2 linked regions of the Variovorax paradoxus genome follow. The protein of the gene in region 1 interacts with the protein of each later gene in a pairwise test. Links are inferred from orthologs where the notes say so. Each region holds a gene or a part of one and is shown on either strand. Other genes may lie near its edges.

Region 1 (3,359 bases):
GCCGCAGCCCGCCTCTTCCGATTTCATTCCTGTCCAATACAAGGAGCTGTCATGACCTCTCTTGCATCAAATTCTTCCCGCTCCGACGTCGAGCGCCTCGCCCGCCGCCGCGCCGGCGCCAAGATGGGCTGGTACATCCACGCCTTCGTCTACGTGGTGGTCAACCTCGGCCTCGTCACGATCTCGGCCGCCAACGGCCGCACCTGGGCGATGTACCCGCTCATGGGCTGGGGGCTGGGCCTGCTGATCCACGGCGCCGTCGTCTGGTTCGTGGCGCCCGGCGGCGGCTTCTACGACAGGCTGGTGGAACGCGAACGCCGCGCGCTGGGCGGCGGGGACCATCGGTGAGCGTGGAACAGCCTGCTGCTGCAAACAACAGGTTCAGGCCTGAAAACCTGAAGTCCATGCTGCGGCATGGCCTCATCACCGCCGTCTTCTGCTGCCTCATTGCCACCGTGATGACCATCACCGGCGGCGACAACTGGGCCGGCCACATGGTCTATTCGCTGTCGATCGGCATCGTGAGCTGGCTGTTCATCGACGGTGGCCGGCTCCTGATCAGCGGGCACCGTGAAATCCTCTGGCCCGCATGGCCGTGGGGCTTTCTCCTGATCGCGGTGGGCGCGGCCGTCGGCTTCTTCGTCGGCAACCTCATCGGCGACGCCTGGTTCGGCGCACCCCGGTTCGACTTTCTCGACTTCAAGGGTCACAAGCTGGCCACCGGCGTCACGATCACCATCATCGCGACGATCGGCATGTGCTTCTTCTTCTACAGCCTCGGCAAAAGCAAGCACATGCAGAGCCAGATCGAACTGGCCCAGCGCAACGCCACCGAGGCGCGGCTCAAGCTGCTCGAAACGCAGTTGGAGCCGCACATGCTCTTCAACACGCTGGCCAACCTGCGCGTGCTGATCACCATCGACCCGCCGCGCGCCGTCGCCATGCTCGACCGGCTCAACAGCTACCTGCGCATGACGCTCAGCGGCTCGCGCGCGCTGTCGCATCCGTTGTCGGCCGAGTTCGAGCGGCTGGGCGACTATCTGGAACTGATGTCGGTGCGCATGGGAGAACGCCTGCACTACACGCTCGACCTGCCGGAAGACCTGCGCGATGCGCCCGTGCCGCCGCTGCTGTTGCAGCCGCTGGTGGAAAACAGCATCCGCCACGGGCTGGAGCCGAAGGTCGAAGGCGGCGAGATCGTCGTGCGCGCCCGCAGGGAAGCAGGCCAGTTGGTGATCGAGGTAAGCGACACCGGCGTGGGCCTCGATGCAGCGCCGCCTTCGGAAGGCAGCGGTTTCGGGCTGGAGCAGGTGCGCGACCGGCTGGCCACCATGTACGGCGACCGGGGACACATGAAGCTGGTGCCCTCGCCCGCCGGCGGCACCAGCGCCACGCTGAGCTTCCCTACACCTGCCTGAACACGACACAACAACAGCGACAAGATGAACCCCACCGCCCTCATCGCCGAAGACGAGCCCCTGCTCGCGCAAGCCCTCAAGGCCGAACTGGCGGTCGCTTGGCCCGAACTGCAGATCGTCGCCACCGCCGGCGACGGCCGCAGCGCCGTGCGCGAGGCGCTGCGCCTGCTGCCGCAGGTGCTGTTCTTCGACATCCGCATGCCCGGCCTCGACGGCCTCGGCGCCGCCGCTGAGCTGGCCGATTGCTGGCCCACCGACGAGGCGCCCATGCCGCAGCTGGTGTTCGTGACGGCTTATGACGAATACGCCACCCGCGCCTTCGACGCGCAGGCCATCGACTACGTGCTCAAGCCCCTGCAGCCCGAGCGCCTGCGCAAGACCGTGAACCGGCTGCAGCAGGCGCTGGCCGCGCGCCAGCCGGAGCCCACGCCCGCCCTGGCCGACGCGGCGCTCGAACAGACGCTGGCCCAATGGCGCCAGGTTCTGACCGCCGCCGGTGCCGGAACGGCGGCGACGGCCGCCCCCGCCCCGCTGCGCATGATCGCCGCCAGCGACGCCGGTGGCAGCACCGTGCGCATGGTGCCCATCGACGAGGTGCTGTATTTCGAGGCCGCCGACAAATACCTGCGCGTGCTGACCGCCACGCACGAATACCTGATCCGTACGCCGCTGAAGCAGTTGCTGCCCCAGCTCGACGCAGACACCTTCTGGCAGGTGCACCGGGCGGTGGTGGTGCGCAGCGCGGCCATCGAGTCGGTGCATCGCGACGAGGCCGGCAAGCTTCATTTGATGCTGCGCGGGCGGGCGGAGAAGATTCCGGTCAGCCGCCTGTACGCCCATCTTTTTCGCGCCATGTGAAATTGGCAGGGGCGCCCCAAAAGAAAAGGCCGACCCTTTCGGGGCCGGCTTTTTTCATTCAGTCACGAATGCCGTGGCGTTTTAGCGCCAATGGCCATGGCCGCGGTAGTAGCCACGACCGTAGTAGCGCGGGCCGTAATACGCCGGCGGAGCGTAGTAGACCGGGGCCGGACGGTAGTACACCGGCGGCGGCGCGTAGTAGGCGGGCGCTGGCGGTGCGTAATAGACAGGTGCCGGCGGCGCGTAGACCGGGGCCGGGTAGTAGGCCGGACCGCCCACTCCCACCGCCACGCCTGGAACACCGACTCCGATGGACCAGCTGACGTCGCTGCGAGCGCTGGCCGAAGTGGCGGCAAACAATGCACCGGCGGCCACGACGCCTGCGGCGGCCCATTTGAAGAAGGTTGAACGTGTGAGGCTCATGATTCGGACTCCTTGTTACGGTGGGCTGCGTTCGGGTGTGAACCGCCCATGTGTGTATTGAACGCGGCAATTGCAAAGGGGGTGCACCGGGCAATGTGAAGAACGTTGCCAAAGGTAACTCATAGGGGGTGACCCCTAAAATGCAACGATGACCTCCCCGACCGACAAAAACGGCGCCAAAACGACCGCTGCTCCGAGCAATTTCCTGCGCCACGTGATCGAGAACGACCTCGAACAGGGTGCCTATTCTGGCCGCAAGTGGGGCGGTTCGCCCGGCAACGCCGCCCATCACGCCCAGGGCATGATCGATCCGGCCAAGGTGCGCATGCGCTTTCCGCCCGAGCCCAACGGCTACCTGCACATCGGCCACGCCAAGAGCATCTGGCTCAATTTCGAACTGGCCAAGGAATACGGCGGCGTGAGCCACCTGCGCTTCGACGACACCAACCCCGAGAAGGAAGACCAGGAATACGTCGACTCCATCCGCGACGCGGTGAAGTGGCTCGGCTACGAAACCTACCTGGCCGACCGCCCCAGCGCCCCCGGCACGCTGCAGCCGCACGAATACTTCGCGAGCGACTACTTCGACTTCATGTACGAAGCCGCCGAATACCTCATCGGCGCCGGCCTCGCCTACGTCGACGAGCAAACCGCCGACGA
Region 2 (3,320 bases), 1.7 Mb from region 1 along the record:
CCTGGTTCTCGGCGCTGGAGAACAACGGCGCGAGCATCCAGGTCGACCCGATCGAGCGCAGCGCGCTGCCGCAATGGATCGCGCAGCGCCTGGGTCAGCAGGGCCAGCGCGTGATGCCCGGCGACGAAGGCCAGCGCACGCTGCAGTTCTTTGCCGATCGCGTGGAGGGAAACCTGCTCGCTGCGCACCAGGAAATCCAGAAGCTCGCACTGCTGCATCCGGCCGGCGAGCTGAGCTGGGAGCAGGTCGAAGGCGCGGTCAACAACGTGGCGCGCTACGACGTGTTCAAGCTCTCCGAAGCCGTGCTGGCCGGCAATCCGCAGCGTGTGGCACGCATGCTCGACGGCCTGCAGGCCGAAGGCGAGGCCGAAGTGCTTGTGCACTACACGATTGCCGAAGACATCCGCGCGCTCAAGCGCGTGAAGGACGCCATGGCCTCGGGCCGCCCGCTGCCGATGGCGCTGCGCGAGAACCGTATCTGGGGCCCGCGCGAGCGCGCCTTCGAGCGCGTGCTGCCGCGGCTGGACGACCGCATGCTGACCCGGCTGCTGCGCGCGGCGCATGTGGTGGACGGCATCGTGAAGGGGCTGAAACAGCCCGACTGGCCCGCCAGCGGCTGGCAAGCCCTGCAGCGGCTGGCGCTGATGCTGTGCCGCGCATGCAGCAGCGCGGCGGCCGCTCCTCGGCGCGCCTGATCCGCTTGGGCGCGATGGCTCGAGCCATCAAAAGGCCCATGTAAGCCGGGTCACAGGTCGGCGTGGGAAAATGAACACATGAATGCGTTCAACGTCAGCGAGCACATGCAGACACTGGGTCTGCAAGCCAAAGCCGCTGCATTCCTCATGGCCCGTGCGGATGCAGCTACCAAAAACATAGCATTGAAGGCGCTGGCCCAGCGCCTGCGCGAAGCCGGCCCGGTGCTGGCCGTCGCCAATCAGAAAGACCTGGAGCGCGCCACCGCTGCCGGTCTCTCGGCGCCGATGGTCGACCGCCTCAAGCTCACGCCCAAGGTCATCGAGACCGTGGCCCTGGGTTGCGAGCAGCTCGCCGGCATGGCCGACGTGATCGGTGAAATCATCGGCATGAAGCAGCAGCCCAGCGGCATTCGCGTGGGCCAGATGCGCGTGCCGATCGGCGTGTTCGGCATGATCTACGAGAGCCGGCCCAACGTGACCATCGAGGCGGCGAGCCTGGCCATCAAGAGCGGCAACGCGGCCATCCTGCGCGGCGGCTCGGAAGCCATCGAGTCGAACAAGGCGCTGGCGCTGCTGGTGTCGGAAGCACTGGCCGAAGCCGGCCTGCCTGTCGAGGCGGTGCAGCTGGTGCAGACCACCGACCGCGAGGCCGTCGGCCAGCTGATCGCCATGCCCGAGTTCGTCGACGTGATCATTCCGCGCGGCGGCAAGGGGCTGATCGAGCGCATCAGCCGTGACGCCAAGGTGCCGGTCATCAAGCACCTGGACGGCAACTGCCACGTCTACGTGGACGACACGGCCGAGTTCGACATGGCGCTGCGCATCGTCGACAACGCCAAGACCCAGAAGTACAGCCCGTGCAACGCCGCCGAAGGCCTGCTGGTGTCGGCTTCCGTGGCCGACGACTTCCTGCCCGAGATCGCCGCCATCTTCGCGGCCAAGGGCGTGGAAATGCGCTGCGACCCGGCTGCTGCTGCCATCCTGCGCGCCGACGAGGCGCTCGATCCGAAGGCCCGGGTGGTCGATGCGGTCGAGTCCGACTGGTCCGAGGAATACCTGGCCGCCGTCATCAGCATCAAGGTGGTGGCCGGCGTGGACGAGGCCATTGCGCACATCAACCGCTATTCGAGCCATCACACCGACGCCATCGTTACGCGCGACCATGTGCACGCACAGCGCTTCCTGCGCGAGGTCGATTCGGCCAGCGTGATGGTCAATGCGAGCACGCGCTTCGCAGATGGCTTCGAGTTCGGGCTGGGCGCCGAAATCGGCATCAGCACCGACAAGTTCCACGCCCGCGGTCCGGTGGGCATCGAAGGACTGACCTCGCTCAAGTACGTGGTGCTCGGGCAGGGCGAAGTCCGGACCTGATCCGATGCGCCCGCGTGCGGTCTTGTCATTGGGGCGGCCATCCCCAAATCCTACAATTCCGCTCCACCTTTAAGCACAAAACCAACAAGGCCGCCGCATGGTTCCGCATCTCGTCACCGCCCTGACCGGCCCGATCAACGAACTGGAGCAGCGGGTGCTCGACTCGATGCCCGCCATCGAGCGCTGGTTCCGGCTCGAGTGGATGGAGCACACGCCGCCGTTCTACAGCGCCGTCGACATCCGCAACGCCGGCTTCAAGCTGGCCCCGGTCGACACGAATCTGTTTCCGGGCGGCTGGAACAATCTCACGAAGGAGATGCTGCCACTGGCGGTGCAGGCCGCGCAGGCGGCCATCGAAAAGATCTGTCCGGAAGCGCGCAACCTGCTCGTCATTCCGGAAAATCACTCCAAAAATACCTTTTATCTCGCCAACGTCGCGCAACTTGTGCGCATCTTTCATATGGCGGGGCTCAATGTGCGCATCGGGTCGATCGACCCGGCCATCAAGTCGCCCAAGAAGATCGAACTGCCGAACGGCGAGACCGTGACGCTCGAACCGGTGGTGCGCAGCAAGCGCCGCCTGGGCCTGAAGAACTTCGATCCCTGCACAATTCTGCTCAACAACGAGCTTTCTGCGGGAACGCCCGGCATCCTCGAAGACCTGCACGAGCAGTATCTGCTGCCGCCACTGCATGCAGGCTGGTCGGTGCGACGCAAGAGCAACCACCTGCACAGCTACGAGGAACTGTCCAAGCGCCTCGGCAAGCTGCTGGGCATCGACCCGTGGCTCATCAACCCGATCTATGCGCGCGCCGAAGGCGTGGACGTGGCCGAAGGCCGCGGCATCGACGTGCTGACCAGCCATGTGGACGCGGTGCTGACCAAGGTGCGCCGCAAGTACAAGGAATACGGCATCAACGAAAAGCCGTTCGTGGTCGTCAAGGGCGGCCACAGCGGCAGCGGCAGCCCGGGCGTGGTGACGGTGCGCGATGCCAAGGATGTCGAGGCGTTGATCGGCAAGCCGCGCGGCACCGCCAGCAGCGCCCCGGCCGCCAAGACCGGCGCCAGCCGCGAGCTGCGCGAACCCACCGAGCTGATCGTCCAGGAAGGCGTGCTCACCAACGAGCGCGTGCACAACGGCGTGGCCGAGCCGGTGGTCTACATGATGGATCGCTACGTGGTCGGCGGTTTTTACCGTGTGCATGCCGAGCGCGCCGCCGACGAGAACCTGAAGCTGCCGGGCGCGAGCTTCGT

What was found.
Region 2: the proteins of NWF24_RS21515 (region 1) and NWF24_RS29330 interact in binary tests that used the Escherichia coli proteins (3 or more experiments, as listed by UniProt). The link is inferred for Variovorax paradoxus from one-to-one orthologs.

The regions. Positions count from the first base shown.
Region 1 is NZ_CP102931.1:4,559,443-4,562,801, forward strand. The notes cover bases 510-3,359. They hold NWF24_RS21515 (LytR/AlgR family response regulator transcription factor), read left to right. Parts: upstream 510-1,442; coding sequence 1,443-2,276; downstream 2,277-3,359. Other genes in these bases: NWF24_RS21510 (sensor histidine kinase), read left to right, coding at 510-1,418; NWF24_RS21520 (hypothetical protein), read right to left, coding at 2,358-2,699; NWF24_RS21525 (glutamine--tRNA ligase/YqeY domain fusion protein), read left to right, coding at 2,848-3,359. Also shown: NWF24_RS21500 (sterol desaturase family protein), read left to right, coding at 1-55; NWF24_RS21505 (2TM domain-containing protein), read left to right, coding at 52-348; more of NWF24_RS21510, read left to right, coding at 405-509. UniProt on the Escherichia coli protein: Member of the two-component regulatory system BtsS/BtsR, which is part of a nutrient-sensing regulatory network composed of BtsS/BtsR, the low-affinity pyruvate signaling system YpdA/YpdB and their respective target proteins, BtsT and YhjX.
Region 2 is NZ_CP102931.1:6,257,067-6,260,386, reverse strand. Bases 109-2,919 are described here. They hold NWF24_RS29330 (glutamate-5-semialdehyde dehydrogenase), read left to right. Parts: upstream 109-773; coding sequence 774-2,066; downstream 2,067-2,919. Other genes in these bases: gshA (glutamate--cysteine ligase), read left to right, coding at 2,164-2,919; holA (DNA polymerase III subunit delta), read left to right, coding at 109-695. Also shown: more of holA, read left to right, coding at 1-108; more of gshA, read left to right, coding at 2,920-3,320. UniProt on the Escherichia coli protein: Catalyzes the NADPH-dependent reduction of L-glutamate 5-phosphate into L-glutamate 5-semialdehyde and phosphate. The product spontaneously undergoes cyclization to form 1-pyrroline-5-carboxylate.